Regions from separate parts of the Clostridioides sp. ES-S-0108-01 genome, predicted to be linked through region 3. Evidence: riboswitches for the same ligand, from Rfam matches in the RefSeq annotation. Region 3 holds a riboswitch; each other region holds the start of a gene.
The links. Region 3 has a riboswitch for cyclic di-GMP ahead of IR152_RS15675 (M60 family metallopeptidase). Riboswitches for the same ligand answer to the same signal wherever they lie in the genome.

Region 1 (7,775 bases), on a different contig from region 3:
TAAGTAAAAGTTATTTATATACAGATTAAAAAAAATTTAAAGTTATATTTCTTAAGAATATTGTAATTACTATATTTTTCGTACAATAATTATTCACTAATTATTGTATTTAATTTCTGTATTAATTTCTGTATTAATTTCTGTTATAAAAAAATAATGTTGTTTACTTATATTTATTAAAAAATAGCACTGATTAAAGTACTATTTTTAGTTTCTTTTTGCATAGAAATGTTTTGGAACAGAACCAAAAAATACAATTCTCTTCTTTAACAAAATATAATAATATATTGATCTAATTATAATATTTCTACCCCTTCTATAATTATTCTTTTGATTCAAGTTCTTTTTCAATAAAATATTCTGCAAGTTCACGAGGCTCAATAGAAAGGGCTTCTGAAAGTGATATAATTCGTTTTATAGTTGGACTATGTACGAAGTAATCTTTCTCCAAATCAGAGATATAACTTTGACTTATATTAGCCAATTTACTCAACTCATTTTGAGTAAGATTTTTTAATTTACGATTAGATTTTAACACATTTTTCATATCATTATGCTGAAAAAACACATTTAAGTTTGTATATATACATATTTTTTAATTATAGGTCAATATTTTGTTCAGCAATTAATCACCTCCATTTACATTATATGTCGAAAAATAGAAAAATAAATAATTTTTTCTATAATACATATTTAGTAAATACTGGAAAATATTAAAAATATCATAATTCTATAAATTTAAAATGAAAATATATTGTATTGGTGTAGAATAAATTATATTTTATGAAATATATATGAAAATATGTAAAAAAACAACTGAAATATGGGTCGTACCAATATTTTTGAAGTAATTTTTTGTGCTAAAATGTAAATAAGTTAAAAGATTAATTATAGGGTAAAAGATTATTCTTAGGGGGAAATGGTATGATAGAAAAAGAACTTGAAGAAAAAATGAAAAAAGAAATGATTCATATTATAAAAATTATTCGTAATGAAAGAGTTCTTGAATTTACTTATCAATATTTAAAACGAATAGAAAAAAAAATAGCCCATTAACAGGGTTATTTTTTTATGATACCTTTAATAAGTTTTTCTATTATTTCTAAATACTCATCATCTAACTCTGGTAATAACTCAATAATATTTCTCATTTTAGATTTGTTATCAAGAGCTATATCTGAAAAAATATCTGGTAATATTTGTAGCAATAATTTTTCTTCTGATTCACTTAAATAATCTCTATCTTTATCACCAACTCCATAAAGAAGCCAGTCCTTATTTATATTAAATTTAGAACAAAAGTGGTTAACATATAATTTACTAGCCACCATACGACCGTTTTCAATATTTGCAACTACATTTCTAGTGACACCTAATATTTCTCCGAGTTGCTCTTGAGTTAGATTTTTTTCTCTTCTTATTTCAACAAATCTTGTTTTTGTATCTTTATCTATTTCGCACATAAAATCACCTCTTTAGATTATTATACCATTGAATTATGTGTTAGGCTACACAACTATTTTATTAAAGGTGTATATTATTACATTTATCTATTGAAAAAAATAATAAGCAATGGTATAATGTGTATATATACACCAATATGGCTATATAATTGTATATATACACGCGCAAAGAGGTGGTTTTATGAAAGATAAAGAGAATTTAATAGCAAGAATAAAAAGTCATTTATATGAAGTAAAAGATGTAAATGATTTGGATAATATAGAAAAATTAGCATATTGGTTTCATTCATTACAAAATTCATCTACTAATAATAAAAAATCTGATGAAAAAGAGAAAACTAATGTAGATGTAAATAATTTATAGCTTAATTTGTGACACAATAAAAATTATTGTGTTAATTTTTAAAATATATTATTTATTTTAAATAAAAAAACAAAGAAGGTGATTTTTAATTGAAAAAAAATAAATTATCTGTATTAAGAGAAAAAAGTGGTCTTACAAAAACTGATGTTGCTATATTTCTAAACATGACAACATCTGGAATTACAGGAATTGAGAGGTCTACAAAAATAAGTTTAGATAAAGCTATAAAACTATCTAAAATATACGGTGTTTCTATTTATGATATCTTTAATGCGAGTAGAGAATTTATGGAAGCATAAAAACTAAATATAAGGGCAAAGCTAGAGAAATTTAGTGACGCAAAACTATAGGGACTAAGGCTAATTAGCTAAGTCAGCCAGTTGCCGAAAAGAGATTGTCTTTTTGTAACTTAATATAAAAGATGCTCTAAGGTATCTTTTTTTTAGTTTGTAATTGAATTGGCAAAAAATATGTTAACAAACTAAAAATGTCCCAAAATGTAACAAATGTAATAAAAATTAAATAACTCTATATTTATGTACTTTTTTAAGGAGGAGTAAATTGAGAGAATTAGATAAAGAAAAAATAAGACATCTATATTTAAAAGGACATAATGCAAAAGAAATTTCAATTTTATTAAAAGTAAACTTTGAAAGTGTAAGAAAATGCATAAGTAGAAATTTTGCTCATTTGAAAGATATACATAAAAAGAATAGTGATTCTGCTGTAGATAAGGTAAAAGAACTATATTCAGAAGGGTATAATGCGAGGGAAATAGCAGATATTTTAAATAAAGAAGCAAATACAGTTAAATTATACATCTATAGAAATTGTGTGGATTTAAAAAAGATACATAAAAAGAATAATGAAAAGGTAGTAGATATAGAAACAGTAAAAAGATTATATACAAAAGGATATAAAGCAAAAGAAATAGCAGACATTTTAAATAAAGAAGCAAATACAGTTAATTTATGCATTTATAGAAATTGTATGGATTTAAAAAAGATACATAAAGAAAATCGAATAATAAGAAGAGATACTTTGAAATTACTAGACAGGCAGAATAAGACTCATATAAATGATAGCTCACTTCTTAAATATAATAGACAAAGTTATGAAAATGATAGAAATGGTAATTTGAAATTTGATGAAAGAAGAGGTTCAAAACCATATGATATACCTAAAAGATATAAAAAAAATATATTTTAGTATCTAATTAAAAAAGTCCCCTGGGGACTTAGATATTAAAAGTTAAAGAGATTATGTGTAAGTAGCTCTATGAAACTGAATCTATATATGGAATTTATTAAATAGATTTTATATACAGGTTCAGTTTCAAATAAAGATTTTGGGAGACAGATATTTGTCTCCTTCCCCCTCTTTTTTACAGACAGTAAGAATTTTCATATCATTTATACTAGTTGAAAAATTAATTAAAATAGAGATAAATTTATCAAAGAAAAATAAATCTTTTATTACATGATAAAAATGTTTCTAGGGAACTTAAAGTACAGATTAAATTTAAAATATATTAAGTATATTTTGTTGGGAGGATTTATATGAGTACCTCGATTTTAGCAATGTTTTTACTAGGGATTTTAGTTATAACTTTAGTAAGTTTCTGTAGCTTTATAGTTTTGAGTGAAAATGAAAATGAGAAGTTATGTGATTTTCTATTATCAGTATCAATTTGGTTTATTATATGTTTTTTATTACTTTTTATGCATTTAGGGAACGTTAAGAATAATGAATATAGAGAAGAAGAAAAGATATATAAATTTGATTATAAATTAGAAAATAACATAGTAACAAATATAGAATCTAAAGGTTTTGTGAATTTAGAAGAATTAAATAAAATTCAATTTTCTAGAATATGTGTTTATTCTTCATATGATAGTCTAGGAACTCTTAGATAAATAGTAAAAGAAAAAGTAAAAGATGTATCATTTATATCTTATATAGAACGAAAATCAGGTGAAAAGACTAAAGAGGATTTAGATAGTAAATCTCCTTATAATGATAAAGATTGTAATTATTTAGTATTCATGAATAAAAATAATGAAGTAATTAGGTTTGCTCCATTAAATAAAGATTATGAAATATTAGATACAAATTTTAAAGAATATAACAATGAAAATACAATATTTGAATTTGAAACAAAAGAAATTGGATAAAAAACAATTTATAAATTAAAGTAGTTTTTATTTAATAAATTCTCTAGAAAATAAGTCCCCTAGGGGTTTCTTTTATTTACTTAACTTATTTAATTCTAAATTAGAATTTATACATGAGAAAGATTAGAAAATATATAAATTACAGTTTTTAAATTTAGAGAGTCAAATATAAAAACTTATATGTTAGAAAATTCCGTAGAAAAAGTTAAATAATCAATAATTCAAGAAAGGAGTCCCTTGGGGGCTTCTTTTTTTGATTGTAAAATTTATGAGAATAAATTGAAAGGAGTTGAAAATCATGCTTGTTGTTGTACCCTTATCTTTATTAATGTTAACTTTTCTTTTAGTTATAAATGTGATTTCCGAATCAAATTTATAATATAATCTAGGAGGTTTTTTATGAATAACAATATATCAAGAGGTAAAACTAGGAAAATTGACATAGGATCATCAGGACTTATTTTAATAGGATTGAGTATTGTGTTATTTTTAATTGTTTGGATAATGGAACTAATGAATAATTACTTAGAATTTCATTATATAAATTATACAAAAGAAATTTTAATTTTATCGAACATTTTTAAATTTTGATTTACATATTTATGTATACATTAGTTACGTTTTTAGTTATATATCTTTTAAATGAACTAAACTGTATTAAACAAATAGAATTTATACTAGTTTCTAATCTGTTTTTATTAGTATTTGTAGGAATATTGTTAGTTATTGTAGGAATATTGTCTTTAATAAAATATATACTAGAGTATAAAATTAAAAAAATAGAAAAATTTAAGTAGAAGATAAAAGAAATATGTCCCCTGGGGACTCTTTTTAATTTGATTACAAAAAGTACTTTCTAGGGGTACTTTTTTTTATATAGATAAAATTAAAAAGGAGGAAAAACAATGAAAAATTTGTTATTAGGTACTAAAATGATAACTCAATCTAGTAATTTTATGTTAGCAATTAATTCTTTTATTTTAAGAGTACAAGGTAAATTTAAAAGAATAATAGTGAAACATAAAAAAATCTTATGTGATTCTAATGGTGCTATTGAATTTACTCTTCAAAATATACTAGTAGGGATACTACTTATTGTTGTAGCAGGACTTTTGTTAAAGTTCTTATCAGGTTTTCTTAATGATGATCTGTTCCCAAAATTTAAATCTATTATTATTAATATGTTTGGTATATAGATGAAAATATGAAACATTATATATTATCGAAGATAAGTATTTTACCAAATGGTGAAAAAATAAGATTGAGTTTAAAAGATTGGATTCTATTAATATTACTTGAAATAATATTGTCTGTTATAATATTTGATTTTTTTAAAGACGTTGTTTTGATTATTAAATATTTTATTTATGTACAGATATTATTGTATACAAGTTATGTAGATTCTAAAACTAAAATTATACCTAATGAAATTCATATTTTAATATTCTTGTTAGGTATAATAAATATTGATTTTTATTCATCTGTACTAAATTTATTTGTATTATCTTTACCATTTTTCATAGCTGCATATATAACAGGAGGTATCGGAGGAGGAGATATAAAATTTATGGCTAGTAATGGATTTTTTATTGGTTTTAAAGGGATTGAAACATTTAAATTTATTACAGGAAGTTTGTTACTAGCATTATTAATTAATTTTATAGTGCTAATAATTAATAAAAAGGCATTTAAAAAACAAATTGCATTAGCACCTTATTTATCCATAGGGTGCTTTTTATCATGTCTAATATAATAAGTGGAGGTAAGAAATGGATAGTATAAAAATGTTGTTTAGAAATAAAAAGTTTATTGGTTTATTATCATTGATAATAGGTTGTTCTATAGCATTTATCTCACCTACTTATCAGAAAATAAAATCTCAAACGACTTTTGTAAGAGTATTAAAAACAATAAAGCGAGGAGAAAAAATAAATGATAGTCAAGTTAGAGAAATAAATACATCAGACTCAAAAAGTTTACCATCATCATCTTTAAAACAAAAAAGGGATGTGGTTGGTAAATATGCAATTGTAGATATGGAAAAAGATGATCTTGTCTTAAAGTCAAAAGTATCAATGCAACCTGTAGCCGAGAACGAGTATTTATATGGTTTAAATGGCGAAAAAAGAGCTATTTCTATAACAATAAAAGACTTTGCATCAGGTCTTTCTGGAAAACTACAAACAGGAGATATAATTTCTATAATAGCTACTGATTTTGGTGATGATAAAAAGACTATAGAACCACCAGAGTTAAAATATGTAAGAGTTTTAGCAGTAACAAATGCTAAAGGAGCTGATAAAGAAAATGATGTTATAAAAGGAGATGAAAACGAAAATGAAAATGATTTACCAACAACAATAACAGTCATGGCTAATGAAGAACAAACAAAATTATTAGCTAAGTTGGAAGTTGAAAGCAAAATGCACATTTCTCTAATCTATAGAGGAACAGATTATTATGCAGAAAAATTTATAAAGGAACAAGATAAAGCAATAAAATCACTTACAACTAAAACTTTAGATGTAAATACATCAAAAACTGAAGAGTAGGAGTGTGAAAAATGGCAAAGAAATTTATTGCTATATGGGGTAGCCCAAATAGTGGTAAAACAACATTAAGTATAAAGATTGCTAGAGAATTTTCTTTGAAAAAAGAAAATGTCCTTATTATCTTTTGTGACTATTTATGTCCAGTAGTTAATACTGTTTTACCATATTCAAAAGAACAGGATAAGTCTATAGGAAATGTTTTGTCTGCAATTTCTTTGGAAAGAGAAACCATATTTGAAAATCTTGTCACAGTGGATAAGAATAAATATATAGCGACATTAGGATACAAACAGTCAGAAAATTTATATTCATATCCAGAATATTCAAGTGAAAGAGTAGTTACATTTTTTAATATGCTAAAAAAAATGGATTGTTTTGATTATGTAATTGTTGATTGTTCAAGTTATTTTTTAAATGACCAACTGACTACAATTGCACTAGAAATTGCTAATGATGTCATTAGAACTATTACTCCAGACCCTAAATCAATATCATATTTTGATTCAAGTTTACATTTATTAATAGACCAAGCCTTTGATATAAGCAAACATATACCAGTTTTATCAAGTGTCAGAGAGTCAGATGCAATAAATGATATTGAAGAAGTTTATAATATAAAGAATGAAATATATTATTTAGAAGAAGTAAGAGAACAACTTCTTTGTGGTGAATTATTTTCTGAATTATTTTCTAAAAGAAAAAAAATATATAATAATCAAATTAAAAATATAGTATCCTTAATATCTAATCAAGAATTAAAAGAAAAAAATAAATTTTTTAGGAAAGGAAAAAATTGATGGATTTTACATCAGAATTTAGAAATTCTAATTCAAACAAAAAAGTTATATCTTTGAAAAATAATTCTGATTTAGATTATAGGGAGTATCAAGATGTTTTAGAAGAAATTAGAGAATTTATAACTACAAAATATTCTGGTTTAATAAATAAAGATGATGTACAAAGAAAAGAACAATTAAGAGCTTATATATCAAAATATATAGATGATTATGGGATAATTATAAAAGACAAGTCTAAAGAAGATTTGGTAAAAGAATTAATCTCTGCAACATCAGGATTTGATTTTTTAGATAAATACCTCTTTAATAGAAATGTAGAAGAAATAAATATAAATGGATGGGATTCAACAAGAATAACTTTTAGAGATGGACATAAAGAGTTTACAAAAGAGAAGTTTAGTAGTCCAGAACATGCAGTTAACGTA
Region 2 (7,775 bases), on a different contig from region 3:
TGCTCTTACACCTGTTTCCATTATATTTCGTATTTTTTTTCTCTTCATTGGGTCAGGAGGTTCATTATTCAAGTTGTATCTATCTCCTAAAACAACGTCTGAGTTGTCTATAGGATTTCCAAGACCATCAAGTACTTTACCTAGTAAATTATCACTACACATAACACTTAAAGGTATCCCCTTAGAAATAACTTTACAACCAGGCGATATCAATGTTAATTCTCCCAATGCCATTAATATGACTTCTTTATCTTTAAAACCCACTACTTCACAATTCACCGGTTTATTAACTTGATTATATATAACACATAGCTCCCCAACAAAAGCCTTTATTCCCTCAACTTCTACAGTAAGCCCTATAATCTTTTTAACTCTACCTTCTGATATAGTGAGTTCTAAATTTTCTATTTTCTTATTTATTTTATCAAAGTCTATATATATATCAGTTTTATACATACTTTATTCACCAAGCAATTCTTCTTTTAGTTTTTCCATAGCACAATCGATACCAACTATTATTCTTCCATTTTCCTTTTGGATGATAGCATTTCCTTTATCTATACTATCATCTGCAATAACAAATACACTTGATTTTGATGATGTTTCTTCTTTGAATAATTCAAACTCTTTCTCTATATTATCTTTATAGAAAGAATTACATCTTACTATGAATGAACTACTTCCTTCATAATCTTGAATGATTTGCTTTAGAAAATCACTCATAGATTCTTCATCTTCAAAGTGCTTTTTTAGAACAGAACTAGCCATATTAATAGCAAGTCTTATAATCTCTTTATTTTTTTCTTTTATGTATTCAGTCATTTTCTCATTAGCTTGTAATAAGATTAAATTTGCCTGATTTTTTATAAAATCTGCTTCATCTTTAGCTTTTTGAGTATATTCATCATATGACTCTTTATATCCATCCTCATATCCATTTTTTTGACCTTGACTATACCCTTTTTCATACGCTTGTTTTTCTATATTTTGTGCATTTATTCTTGCTTCTTCTAATATCTCATTCTTTTTTATCTCAGCAGATTCTATAGCTTCTTTTATTACCTCATCTCTAAATCTACAGTCCTTTTCTTTATTTATGTTTGATTCTCCCACTCTAGCTTTATCTATTATAGTTAAATCTAGCACTCCTTTATATGATGCTTTTTTACTTTTAATAATTTTATTATTCGACAAAGTCATCACCAAAATTCCTTACAATAGTTATGGCACCTTCTTTTTCAAGTTTTCTTACGCTATTTACTATCTTTTGTTGAGCAACCTCAATCTGTGTAACCTTTATAACACCAACCATTTCCATCTCTTCTTTAAGTGCATCTGCTGCTCTAGAAGATTGATTTCTATATATAGCATCTGAAATCGCATCATCCACACCTTTTAAGGCATATACTAAATCTTTCATAGTTACTTCTTTTAGCACTTTTTGTATACTTATATCATCCAGCTTGACAATATCTTCAAAGATAAATATATGGGATTTAATTTGTGCTGCTAAAGCTGGGTCTTTTTCTTCAATAGTTCTCAAAATATTCTTTTCTGTTTTTCTATCAGAGTTAATCAATATTTGAACTAAAGTAGATACTCCTCCATAATCCTTAAAATCATCACTACCCATTGAATGTAATTTATCTTCTAATGAATGTTCAATTACTTTTATCACTTCTGGAGATATTGAACCCATTGAACTTATTCTCATAGCTACCTCATTTTGTAAATCAAGATCTAAATATGCTAAAACCTCTGCCCCATTTTCAGGTTCCATATGTGCAAGTAAAATAGCTATAGTCTGTGCACTTTCATTTCTAATTATTTCTAATATCTTCTTTACATCTAGTTTTATAATATGTTTAAAAGGCTTTGTACTCGTATCTATTGATATACCTTCAAGTAATTTGTTTGCTTTAGCGTTTCCCAAAGCATTACTTAACAGCTCTCTCGCATATTCAAGCCCGCCTTCTATAACATAATCTTTTGCTCTATTTATTTCCACAAACTCTTTTAAGATTTCTCTTCTTTCTTTTGAAGCTATTGAAGAAATATTTGCAATTTCCAAACCTATTTTTTGAACTTGTTTATCAGGCAGGCTTTTTATTATATCACTAGACACACTTGGGCCTAATGTCATTAATAGTACAGCAGCTTTTTTTAAACCCTCACCTTCTATCTTTTCATTCTTATCACTTTCACTTATATCACTTAAGTCAAACGCATTAACATTTGTAATTTCCGTGGACACTTTCTATCCCCCTTACTCATTTAACCAAGTTTTTATTATCTCTGTTACTTGGTCTGGCTTTTCTTCTGCATACATTTTAACAGCTTCCTCTAATGTCAGTTCTGGATCCTCTCCTAATAGAGGATTATCTTTCCTATCAATAGAATCAGATTTAGGACTATAATCTTCATCTTCATAATCCATATCTTCTTGTTCACTTCTTTTCTTATATATTAAGTATCCAATAGCACCAACTGCTACTACTGCTACTACTCCAATAACTGCTTTTATTATATTCTTTTTAAATCCTTCTTTTTTAATATCTTCTAGTTCTTGTTTAGCTTCTTTCTTCCCTTCAGGGTCAAATACCATTGAAACAACGCTAAGAGTATCTCCCCTCGCTCCATCCATACCTATAGCATTATTAACAATATCCTCTACATCAGCTTGAACACCTTTAGCTATTTTTCCATCTATAGCAACAGAAGCTGTCAATCTTTTAAGTTCTCCAGGTGCAACTATAGTATGAGTTTCAATCTTACCTGTTTCATACTCAAAACTCTCATCTAAACTATCTTCTGTATTAGTACCATTATTATTTCCTTGGTTATTCATGTTAGCATCTACACCTTGAACATTATTTGTAGCAGATTTAGATGAATTTTTCGACCTTGTCTCCTTTATTGCAACTTTATCAGGGTCAATCTTTATTTCAGTTTTTTCAGCTGTATCAAAACTTAAATCAGCATTTACTGTAGCTTTTACTTTTCCTGTACCAAATATTGGTTCTAACATTTCTAGAATAGACTTTTCTAATTGTTTATTCAATGCTTGTTCAGATGCCTTATTTTTATCAACACTAATACCACTATTTATTGGTTGATTATTTTCATCAACTTCTTCATCGTCTAAAATACCTTCAGATAACAAATTCATTTTGTTATCAATGACCTGAACATTTTTTTCTGGTATATTTGTAACACTTCCTGATATAAGTGCCATAACAGATTTTATCTGATTTTTCTCTAAAGTTGTTCCTGGCTTTAACATCAAATAAACTGCCGCACTTCCTGGAACAGCCTCCTTCTCAAATACTGATGATTCTCCAAATGTTATATGCACTCTAGTATCTTCCACTTGTGGAAAACTCTTGATTGTTTTTTCTATTTCACCTTGTATCATTCTTTGTTTCTTAATCTGAAACTCTTCATCAGTAAGTCCTATTGATGAACTGTCATCCATTAGTGCAAATCCTTTAGAACCACCTGTAAGACTTGGTGCTAACTCCAATCTTAACTTATCAACTTCTGTTCTAGGTACATAGATTGTACTTCCCTTTACCTTAGTGTCTATCTTTTTAGACTCTAATTCTGCTGATATATCTGCAGCATCTTGAACATCTAGTTCTGAAAATAAGACTGCATACTTATTTTTGCTCGCAGATATTGCTGTAAATACTAGCGCTAAACATATAGCAACAATCCCTATACCTAATGCTATTTTAGTTCCCTTTTTTAGAGAACTTATCTTTGTCCTAGATTTAGCAACTTGCTCCTTAATCTTATTTTTAAAACTGTCTATCATTGATTATTACTCCTGTTCAAAAGACTAAATTTGTACCTTATTCATTTCTTGATATGCATCATGAATCTTATTTCTAACTTCTATTAAATATTGCATAGATAGTTGTGCTTCTTGACCTATTAACATAACTTCATGCATAGAGACATCTTCGCCTTTTATAAATTTTTCTTTCATATCATCTGCTGTTACTTGTTGAAAATTAACTTTATCTATAGTATCTATTATTACATCTTCAAAGTTCTTTTTTTCTTCTTTATTATTAATATTTAATGGTTTTATTTCTCCAATTAAATTATCTAACTGTGCTCCTTGCACTATATTGTTAATCTGTGTAATTGGCATAATTTATCCCTACTTTCCTATTTCTAAAGCTTTAGATATCATAGACTTCTGAGCATTCAATGTATCTATGTTAGAATCATATGCTCGTGAAGCTGTTATTAAATCTGTCATTTCAACCAATATATTTACATTTGGATATTCTACATATCCATTCGGCTTTGCATCTGGGTGAGATGGGTCATATACTTCTTTAAGAGGCGATTTATCATCTTTGACAGATGTAACTTTTACTCCTAGCATACCTAATTTATTATCATAGTTTTCTTCAAATGAAACAACTTTTCTTCTATATGCTTCTCCATTTGGACCTCTTGTAGCATTTATATTAGCTACATTTGATGATATGATATCCATTTTCAAACTTTCTGCTGTTAACCCACTAGCAGATATTCTCATTCCACTGAATACGCTCATCTTCTAATTACCTCCCACTTATTATTGATTTTGTCATTGCTATTTTACCATTTGCAAAACTTATCAAAGCATTATATTGTAATGTTGCCATTGCTTGGTTTACTTTTTCCTCTTCTATGTCTACATTATTGCCATCTACCCTTAATCCTTTCGAATTATCTGTTTTTTCCTCTATTTTTGGCATTGTGTCATTTAATGTTTCTTCAAAAGTTACATAATGTCTTTTATAGCCTTCAGTATTTATATTTGCTATATTATTTGCTATTGTCTGACTTCTTAGATTAGTTGCATCTAATCCCATTTTTATAATGTCATATGTATTCACATTCACTCCTCCTCCAAATATATTTTATCTATTTTGTTTATTAATAAATAATGAAGTTGCTATACTACAAAAAATGACTTCTTTATTCATCCAAATTAATTACATTTCTATTACATTAATACAATAATGTATCATTTTAGTAAGAAAACTAATATTTTTTCAGTGAAGTCCAATGAAAATATAAAAAAATTTTAATATATATTTAAATATTTCTTAAGAAAGTTGCCCTTTTTTGTAAAATAGTAACTTTTTTTATATAATTTATCTTTATTTTAAGTTATAATTGGTAAAATATGTTATTATATGTGTTTTCTACTACAATAAAGTAATTTCTCCATAACAAAATGACCGCCAAAAAGGCAGTCATCCTAGACTCTTCCTACGTATACAGTATACTTAGAACTCTTTTTGGCAACTGGCTGACATAGTTTGTGTATACAAACCTTAGCCCCTATAGCTTTGCGTCACTAGATTTCTCTAGTTTTGCCTATTTGGTTTTAACTTAAGTATACAATAAATAACAAATTTTTTAAATATATTTTTACTTTTCTCTTATATTTTATTTTATTTTTTACATATAATAATTTTTTATTATAAAAAAAGTATAGTTATACTCTAATAATTACAAATATATACATACTTTTATTTTATACAACTATCAGAATAAATATATCATCTCTCCTCTAATAGATTATATAGCTCTGCTAAGTCATCATTTTTTTAACATTATCATCACTATTATCAATTACACTCTGTGCCATTTCATATTCACCCAAATAAAATAGTACGTAACTAATATTATAGATTGTATCAATATCATTCCTGTCTACTTTTAATACCATATAAATATACTTATATTACACTCAAATAAACCATAGTTAAAACTTTCAATCCCAAGTTTATTTAATACATCTATCTTATTTATTATATTAGTACTTACTATATCTTCAATAAGTTGTTCATCAAAAGTATAATTATTCAAAATTAATTCTATATTATAATCCACTTGTGCATCATCATCTATACGCATTAAAAAATACTTTAAATTAACCATATCTATATTTTTATATCGATTTAAATCAACCTCATTTTTAAACTTTACAAAATACTTATATGTATAATATTGATATTTTAATTCATTGCCACATACTTCACATATTTTTTCAATAAATAATCTTGAATCTTCTGATATATCTGTTTGCTCTGATGAAATTGAATTAATTGAATAATAGATATCACCAAATATTTTTTTAAGCTCTTCAAGAGTAAAAAATATATTATTACTTATATATGAATCTATTAATTCATTAAAAAAGAGCTTTCCTTCTAAAAGTTTTTTTATTATATCAACATGAACAAAATTCAATACACTTATTATAATAAAACCTTCTCTTTTTAGATATGGTTTGACTTTTCTCAGTATTGTATAAATATCTTTTAAATCACTTGATAAATCTTCTAATATAGCATAATCAAAAAAATCTATATTTATAATTTAATTCTTTATATTCTAAATTAGTACTTTTTCATTATAATTTTCATTTGAAATCGCATTCAAAATTTCACATTTATCAGTTGTGTATATTGATGCATTTTTAAACCTATGTTAGCACCAGCATCAATTATAACTTTAGGATTTACATTTATGTTTAGTTCATATTCATTATCTATAAATATTTGTTCATAGACTTGTATATCAAATATATTTTCTCTCATTTTAATAATTTTATTAAAACCTTCTACCTTATAAAGCCCTTCACTTTTTTCTCATTTATTAAAATTATTATAATATAATAAAGGAGAATCTATTATAATTTCTAATTCAATATCTAATATATTATCACTATTCTTAATAGTATTTATTATTTCCTTTTTTTTATCTAGTAAACGCAATCTGTCACAGTCAATTAAACTATTCTTATAGTAAAATCGAATCATTTTTACTAATGTTCTTTTAGTCTTTTGATCTAAGTAAACTTTATTTTGTTCCAGAAAATTATACAATTCTTTTGATGATATATAGTGACCATCTATGTTTTTAACCGTCAATGGTTTTGTAGTTACAGATTCTTCTCTTCTCCTATAATTGTATAACTTCATAGGTAAATATGTAATTCTATCTGATAAAACCAAGCTTTTAACTGTATGTAATATATCTTCATATATAATTCCTTCATAAAATGTTATTTCAAATTTATTAAGAAAGCTTTTTTTAAAAAAATTCATCCATGTTGCAGCATAAACAAAATTATTATCCACAAGTATATTAAATAGATTTTTTCCAGTTAAAGTTACTTCTCCATTTAACATTTTTCTTTCAATATTTCCTACAATTCCAGACTCATTAAATACAGTTGAATCAAAAACTACTATTTCTGAATTATTTTTTTTTGCTGTATTATAGCAAAGTTCCATAGCTTCCAACTCAATATAATCATCACTATCTAAGAAATACACATATTCACCACTAGCAAACTTCAAACCATTATTTCTTGCTCCAGATATACCTTTATTAGTTTGATTTATTATTATTATATTTTCATTTTTATACTTATATTTATCTAATATCTTAAAACTTGAATCAGTAGAACCATCATTTACAATTATTATCTCTATATCCTTTAGTGTTTGATTAACCGCACTATATAAACATTTCTCTAAATATTTTTCAACATTATATACAGGTATTATTATACTAACTTTCATATTCTCCCCCTTATATTTTCATATAACTATTTTACTAAATTTTTATATTTTTCATAAAAATAATTATGGTCTTCTCCATTTACATATTTAATATAAGCTATATTTCTACTTACTAGTGGAGAATTCTTTAATATTGTATCTTCTTCAAATAATATGATATATTCACTATAA
Region 3 (7,775 bases):
CTGATAATAATATACACCTCCAAATGGATAAAGATGATGAGAAAATCCTTTTTGAAGGAAAAGTTGATTTTGTTTCAATCAGTTACTATATGTCGCATGTAGCAGAAGCACGTGATGATGCTAATACAGTAGCAGGAACTTTTGATAGTGCAATTAAAAATGAATATTTAGAGCTTTCTGAATGGGATTGGCCAATTGATCCAACTGGATTACGTATTTCATTACTTAAATTATATGATCGTTATCATTTACCATTATTTGTAGCTGAAAATGGATTAGGTGCAAAAGATATATTAACTGGGGATAAGAAGATTCATGATTTATATCGTATTGACTATATTAAAAAGCATATTATAGCTATAAAAGAAGCTATTAAAGATGGGGTAGAAGTTATGGGATATACAACTTGGGGATGTATTGATTTAATTAGTTGTGGAACATCACAAATGTCAAAACGTTATGGTTTTATATATGTTGATCAAGATGATGAAGGAAATGGCTCTTTAGAAAGAATTAGAAAAGATTCTTTCTATTGGTATAAAGAAGTAATTAAATCAAATGGAGAAAACTTGGGTTAATAATATTTTTTCTTACTTTCTGCTTATTCCAATAACTATTTTATTTTATGAATACATCTACTATTATTTTAAATATGACTGCCTCATGGTTTATTGCTTTAATGTAAAAACATTAAATGATGTATTTATATTAGCAAATTATGTAAACACATAAAATATATTGAAAAATAATATTATATATAATATTATTTATGTGTGGGAAATACGAATATAAAAAATAAAAAACAATATTCGGAGGACATAAATATGTTAAGCAACAAAAAGAGAAGTATGGCAATAGTAATGGCAGGGGCTACAGTTATGAGTGCAACTGCACCAATATTCGCAGATAATACTGTGACAGAAAATATTGATAAAAATTATACAGTAAGTGCGAAAGATTCTACTAACCTAATCGAAGAGGTTAGAAAAGCATTAGAAGTTAAGTTTGAAGATACAAAAGCAGGAGCAAATGTAAATGATAGAGTTTACGATATAAAAGTAGACAATGTAAACTTAACTAATGCAACTCAATTACAAAATAAAATAAACTCATTGACAGAAGGACAAAGTTTAAAAGTTACTATTCAAGATAAAGGGCATCAAGTTTTAGGCGGAAAAGTAGTTGACTATAAAGTTGAAAACTACAAAACTGCTCAAGAAATAGTAGATGCAGTTAATGCCTACAATGCAACTTTAGCAGAAGATTCTGATAGCAAATTGACAGCAACTATAAAATCTACAAGTACAGTTGAAGTAAAAAGAGCAAAAGATTCAACAAATGCTATTACATTAAATGTAGGAGACCAACATTTAAATTTCTCGAAAGTAATAACATCAGAAGAGGGTATTTTTGAAGGTTATGAAAAGAATTATAGTGACATAGAATCAAAAGAATTACATACAATAACAGTTAAAAACGCAGATTTACAAGACATATCAGCAGAAGAATTATTTGACGGAATTAGATTAACTACATTAGGAAGAGAAATAGTTAATAAAGTTAAAAATGGATATGCTTTGACATTTGAAAACGAAGCAATCCTTACTCAAGAGCAAGAAGATAGTGACGATAAAGACAAGCCAGAAAAATCAAGCTTTGATATAGTTTTAAGTAAGACAAATGAAAAGCCAGAAACAATAAGTGTTTCAAGTAAAAACCATAAGTTAGTTAGAGATTTACATAAAGTGTTAACGGATTTAAAAGAAGGAAAAGAATTAAAAGTAGAAGTTTTATCTGGTGATTCAAGATTCACAACAGCAGTAGAAGTTAGTAAAGAGAGATTCAGAGATGGAGAAGCAGGAGCTATAATTTTAGTTGGAGAAGATGCTATAGTTGACGGATTAGCATCAGCACCACTTGCATCTCAAAAAAATGCACCAATACTATTATCTAAGAAAGACTCATTACCATCAGAAATAGAAGCTGAAATATTAAGAGTACTTGGAAGCAATTTATCATCTAAGAAAATATATATAGTAGGAGGAGAATCTAAAGTATCAAAAGAAACTGAAGAAAAACTTTCTAAATTAGGTGTAAGTAAAGTTGAGAGAGTTTCTGGAGAGGATAGATTTGAAACTTCTTTAGAAATAGCAAAACAATTAAAAGATACATTTAAGACTGCTTTTGTAGTAGGTGGAAATGGAGAAGCTGATGCTATGAGTATATCAGCTAGAGCTGCTCAATTTGGTGCTCCAATAATAGTTACAGGTAATGAGTTAGATGCAAATGCTGAAAAACTATTAAGAGGGAAAGAATTAGAAATAGTAGGTGGAGAGAATTCTGTATCAAAAGAAGTTGAAGACAAATTAGTTGAAATAGATTTAAATAATAAAGTTGAAAGATTAGCTGGAGAAAATAGAAAAGATACTAATGCTAAAGTAATCAACAAGTACTACGCAGGTGCAACTAAAGCATATGTTGCAAAAGATGGTTATGTAGGTGGAAATGGACAATTAGTTGATGCACTTACAGCAGCACCACTTGCAGCTAGTTCAAAAGCTCCAATAGTATTAACTACAGAAGAACTTTCTAAATCACAAGAAGAAGTAGTTGAATTAAGACTTAAGAATGCTACTAAGTTAGTACAAATAGGTGAAGGAATAGCTAAAAACGCTATTGAAAAAATAGCAGAAAAAATAAACTTATTTACTAAGAACTAATAAGATATAGAAACTAATATTAAAAGTTTATTTAGATAATATATAGTTATACAATATGTTAATAGGTAAGATATAATTTAGATATTAGAAAATATATAAAAATAATGAAATAAAAATAAGAGTCTATCTCAAAATAGAAATTATACTGTACCCCAATTGTTGGAACAAAAACCTAACGATTGGGGTGTTTCTATATGGCTAAATACGATTTTAATTTCACATAAAAAAAGCACCTCATGAACTAAAAAATTCATTTTGAGACACTTCTTTATTTTATTTTTTAATTATAATATTGTGGACTTCATATTATAAAAAAATTATTATAAATTATACTGCTTATAATGATTAAATACCCCATTAATGTATATTATTTTTAATTTATTACTTAATTAAATAAAATAAGTTATAATGTTTTGAATTTATGGAGAATAAAGACTTTAACTATATTGTTTGAGTTATATGGATAACTATGGTATCATATATAAAATATGGTAACAAAATTGTAACCTTTTTAGTAGAAATAAGCAAAAGTACTAGTAAAAAATTTGAAAAATATATTGGGGGTAGAAAATAATATGAAGAATAGTAAAAAGATATTGGCTATAGGACTTACACTATTTTTAGTAATGGTAAATACTCCTATGGTAAATGCGTTGACATCAGTTGAACAAATAAAAGGGAATGACAGATATGAGACAGCAGCAAAAATAGCTGATAAACAAAATTACAATACAGCAATTCTAATCAATTCAGATAATAGCTTAGCAGATGGCTTAAGTGCAAGTGGTTTAGCTGGAGCTTTAAATGCACCTATTTTGATGACAAAACAGAATCAGATTCCAAACACAACTATGGAAAGATTAAACAAAGCAAATACTGTATATATAATAGGCTCAGAATCAACAATAAGTAAAAATGTTGAAAATCAGTTACTATCCAAAAAAAAGGTTGTACAAAGAATATTTGGTGAAAATAGATTTGATACAAGCATAAAAATAGCTGAAAAAATAAAAGAAATTAAGCCAATAGATAAAGTAATTATAGCCAATGGATTTACGGGAGAAGCAGATGCGATAAGTGCATCACCAGTAGCAGCTAGAGATGGAGTACCTATAATACTCACAGATGGAAATAGTGTAGAATTTGACACAACAGGGTTAAAGAGTTATGCACTTGGCTCTAGTGAAATAATCAGTGACGAATTAGTTAAGAGTACAAATTCTGTTAGATTGGGTGGAACAGATAGATTTGATACCAATAAGAGAGTTATACAAGAGTTTTATAAAAATAGTAAAGAATTTTACCTAAGTAAAGGGTTGCAATTAACAGACGCATTGGTAGTTTCTACAATAGCAAAAAATGCTCCTGTAGTTTTAGTTGAAAATGGTAGCAACAAGAGCATTTTAAGTGGTGCAAATAAATTAACTGTACTAGGAGGCATAAATCAAAATGTTATCAAGCAATGTATAAATCAAGCTTCACCAAACCAACAAGGGTTATATTACAATCCAAATGACAGAGCATTTAAGGAGAGAATAAAGGGTAAAGTATATGCTCTTACAAAGCAATACAGAAAAGAAAATGGAGTAAGAGCGTTATCTGTAGCAAGTAGATTAGAGGGTCTAGCAAATGATTGGTCTAATTTAATGGCAAATAAGAAGACTTTATCTCATACGATAAATGGAAAAAATTCATATTCTACTTTTTTAAAGTACTTAGATTGGAGTGAGATTAAGCCTGGATATATTGCAGTTCAAGGTGAAAATATAATTAAATATAAAATTCCAGATAAACCTGTGTATACAAATAGAGATGCAGATGATATAGGAAACTTTATTTTTAATGAGTGGAAGACAAATCCAGAAGAAGGTACTAATATGTTACATAAAGGGTATGAAATAATGGGATTTGGTATAGCTATAACAGGAGATAAGAATCTATATGCGACACATGAGTTTTATGGAAGATATAAAGAATAAGAAAGATATACACAAAATTATGCTTGTGAGAAAATTATATAAGTAATTAAATTATAATGAAAAATTGCGGTGTCTCAAGATGAAATTTTTAATTCATGAGGCACTTTTTTTATATTAAATTAAATACATTTTCATCATTTCAACAATGAAAAATAGGCTTATCTCTATTTTGAGACAGCTAAATTTTTATAATTTAATTTAAAAAAATTGTATTAAAAAGTTTAAATATAATATAAAATGGGTAATAAAGTAGTGAAAATTAAATGGCAAAATTAGGGAAATCTAATGACGCAAAACTATAGGGATTAAAGCTTTTAAAGCCATATCAGCCAGTTGCTAAAAAGAGTAAAGTCTTTTTATCTTATAATTAAGATTCTCTTTGAGTGTCTTTTTTTATTGTCTGAAACTTATAGTATTTAAATTCATGAAAAGTTAGATATTTATTAAGGGAGGATTGTTGTTTCATGAAAAAGGCAATATCTTGTGTACTAGCAGTATCTATGTGTAGCGCACCACTAAACGTTTTTGCAGAAACTATGTTAGAGGGAAAGCTAAGGGCAGTTGAAAAATCAGTTACAGAAAAGTTGAAGGGGAATCTTGAAGTAGATTTAAATTTTTCACTTCCAATAAAAAACAATGAGTCAGAAAATATGACTAATATGCAGTTACGATTAAAAGATGATAGTAACAATAGTGGGGTAATAAAGCTTGGAGAAAAAGATTCAGGAACAGTAAATATTGGGGCAGATAATATAGAATATACTATAAAAAAACTATCTGCAAGTAGAAGTGAAATAAAAAATAAAGATGAGAATATATCATATTATAATATTGTATTTGACAATTTACCTGTAGGAAAATACAATATAGAAGTCTCTGGAGCTGGATTTAAGAACAAAGAAATTAAAGACATTGATATATCAAGTTATTCACAAAGAGTTTTATTAAGTAATAGAGCAAGTGTAGATAATAAAAATAAACCTTTAAATTATGAATTATTCTTAATGGGTGATGTAAACGAAGATGGTAAAGTAGATAAGAATGATTATAATAAGGTTTTAGAGAATATAGATTCAAATAAAAGAGAATATGATTTAAATAGAGATGGAAAGGTAGATATTGTTGATTTAGATTATGTGCAGAAAAATTTAGGTCAAAGTGAAGATGCAAAAAGTCTAGAAAGTATAGTATCTACCAACCCTATAGTAGATACGAGTAAGGTTGAATTAAAAGTAAATAGTGATACAGATATTAAAGGTAATGTAGAAGATTTATTTAGTGAAGAAAATAATGGAGTTACAATATCTCAAAAAAATGATAAAATATCAGAGGAAAAACCAGCAGTAATGGACATAGCTTTATCAGAAGCACTTAATATGGAAGTCATCAATATAAAAGCTCCAGAAGGTACTGCTCCAGCAAAAGGAATAGTTGAAGTTACTGACAAAGATGGTAATGTTCAACAGATTCCTTATGAAAACAAAGAATATATAAAAAACTTAAAAGATGAAGAGCAACAAGAAGAAGCAAATAACGAACAAGAAGAAGTAAATCAAGAAGAAGTAAATAATAAAGATGAAAATATAGAGCAGTCTGATAATAACTCAAATAATAAAGATGAAAATAATGATAAACAAGAAGAAAATAGTGATAAAGAAGAATCAAACTCTAATACAAATCAAGATGAAAATAATGGTAAAGAAGATTCATCAACAGATAAATCTGATTCAGATGAAGATACTCCAAAAGAAGAGGGTAATATCAGTAAAGATGATAACTCTACAACATCTACATATAGTAGGTCAGCATTAGAAACATATGCAGATGTTCAAAATAGCGATATAGTAATAAATCTTGGTAAACAAGTAGCAGTAAAAAAGATAACTATAAAAATAACAGCCACAACAGCAAATGATAGAAGCCTTGCAGAAATATCTAAAGTTGAATTTTTAAACAATGTATATAAAGAAATACCAAAGCCAGATATGAATATACCTAAAATCAATAAAATATTGACTAGCACTGCTGTTGGAAATGAAAAGGTATCTTTTTATTGGAATAATGAAGTAAATGTATCGGCATATGAGCTTATACTAGATAAAATTGACGATAAGGGAAAAGTATTATCGACTAAAAAATTACAAACTAGTAAAAATACAATAGAAGTTAGAGATATAGAAGCATATGGACTATATAGAGTTAGCATACAATCTTTAAATGGCGATTGGTCTAGTGGATATAAAGATGCAATGCCAGAAAACTTAGATGGAGTACCAGAAAATGTAGATTCAAACTATAAACCTATACAATTTAGCCCAGATAGTATATTAGAATTTCAAGTTGTTCCAAATACAAAGCCAGAACCACCAGAAGGCATAAGTGTTAAAGGTAGATTTAAATCTCTTGATGTAAGTTGGAAAAATCATAAGCAAGCTAAAGATTTTGACTTATATTATAGAGAAAAAGCTTCTAATGGCTCTTGGATAAAATACAATGATAGGCTTATTCGTGGGACAAGTTCAAAGATAGAAGGTCTTAAGGATAATACAACATATGAAGTTAGAATGACAGCTACTAACCACTTGGGAACTAGTGGAATGTCTAAAACATATATAGGGACAACTGAAAGTATGGATGCACCAACAACACCTAACTATAGATTGATTAATACTCCTAAAGAGAATGGTGGATTTGGAATACCGACAAATCACATTGTAGATGTTACTTATCCAGATGGATATGATAAAAGTGAATATAGTGATAAAAATCCATTTGATAAATTTAATATAGTAGATGGAGACTTTACAACACACTGGACATTCCCAAAATATAATGCGGCTGAGGGAACGAATAGAGGACCAATAATAACTTTTGATAAATCTTATACTATGGATACTTTTATGGCTACACCTCGTTTTGATGTTTCTGATAAGACAATAAATGACTTTGAAATACGATATTGGGATGAAAATGGTCAATTACATAATTTGGGGGATGTTCCTTTTGAAACAAAGACAGACCCTGTGAATAATAATAAGTATATAATGGTTAGATTAAAAGAGCCAATAAATGCTAC

Region 1: it holds a riboswitch for cyclic di-GMP, as region 3 does, so the genes downstream of both, IR152_RS15845 (hypothetical protein) here and IR152_RS15675 (M60 family metallopeptidase) in region 3, are expected to answer to the same signal.
Region 2: it holds a riboswitch for cyclic di-GMP, as region 3 does, so the genes downstream of both, flgB (flagellar basal body rod protein FlgB) here and IR152_RS15675 (M60 family metallopeptidase) in region 3, are expected to answer to the same signal.

Annotation. Positions count from the first base shown of each region.
Region 1 is NZ_JADGMN010000021.1:9,986-17,760, forward strand. It holds gene IR152_RS15825 (helix-turn-helix domain-containing protein) at 323-547, opposite strand; gene IR152_RS20110 (hypothetical protein) at 925-1,056, shown strand; gene IR152_RS15830 (helix-turn-helix domain-containing protein) at 1,062-1,463, opposite strand; gene IR152_RS15835 (hypothetical protein) at 1,645-1,827, shown strand; gene IR152_RS15840 (helix-turn-helix transcriptional regulator) at 1,917-2,126, shown strand; cyclic di-GMP riboswitch class I at 2,131-2,215, shown strand; gene IR152_RS15845 (hypothetical protein) at 2,389-3,036, shown strand; gene IR152_RS15850 (hypothetical protein) at 3,387-3,743, shown strand; gene IR152_RS20115 (hypothetical protein) at 3,873-4,001, shown strand; gene IR152_RS15855 (hypothetical protein) at 4,907-5,197, shown strand; gene IR152_RS15860 (prepilin peptidase) at 5,206-5,754, shown strand; gene IR152_RS15865 (Flp pilus assembly protein CpaB) at 5,771-6,553, shown strand; gene IR152_RS15870 (AAA family ATPase) at 6,565-7,350, shown strand; gene IR152_RS15875 (CpaF/VirB11 family protein) at 7,350-7,775, shown strand, end outside.
Region 2 is NZ_JADGMN010000011.1:32,420-40,194, reverse strand. It holds gene fliI (flagellar protein export ATPase FliI) at 1-456, opposite strand, end outside; gene IR152_RS11590 (FliH/SctL family protein) at 460-1,200, opposite strand; gene fliG (flagellar motor switch protein FliG) at 1,184-2,254, opposite strand; gene fliF (flagellar basal-body MS-ring/collar protein FliF) at 2,267-3,817, opposite strand; gene fliE (flagellar hook-basal body complex protein FliE) at 3,842-4,159, opposite strand; gene flgC (flagellar basal body rod protein FlgC) at 4,169-4,573, opposite strand; gene flgB (flagellar basal body rod protein FlgB) at 4,581-4,898, opposite strand; cyclic di-GMP riboswitch class I at 5,306-5,396, opposite strand; gene IR152_RS11560 (hypothetical protein) at 5,731-6,264, opposite strand; gene IR152_RS11555 (hypothetical protein) at 6,453-6,614, opposite strand; gene IR152_RS11550 (glycosyltransferase family 2 protein) at 6,666-7,604, opposite strand; gene IR152_RS11545 (glycosyltransferase) at 7,631-7,775, opposite strand, start outside.
Region 3 is NZ_JADGMN010000020.1:42,786-50,560, reverse strand. It holds gene IR152_RS15690 (family 1 glycosylhydrolase) at 1-578, shown strand, start outside; gene IR152_RS15685 (cell wall-binding protein Cwp8) at 825-2,720, shown strand; gene IR152_RS15680 (cell wall-binding protein Cwp9) at 3,296-4,699, shown strand; cyclic di-GMP riboswitch class I at 4,955-5,040, shown strand; gene IR152_RS15675 (M60 family metallopeptidase) at 5,164-7,775, shown strand, end outside.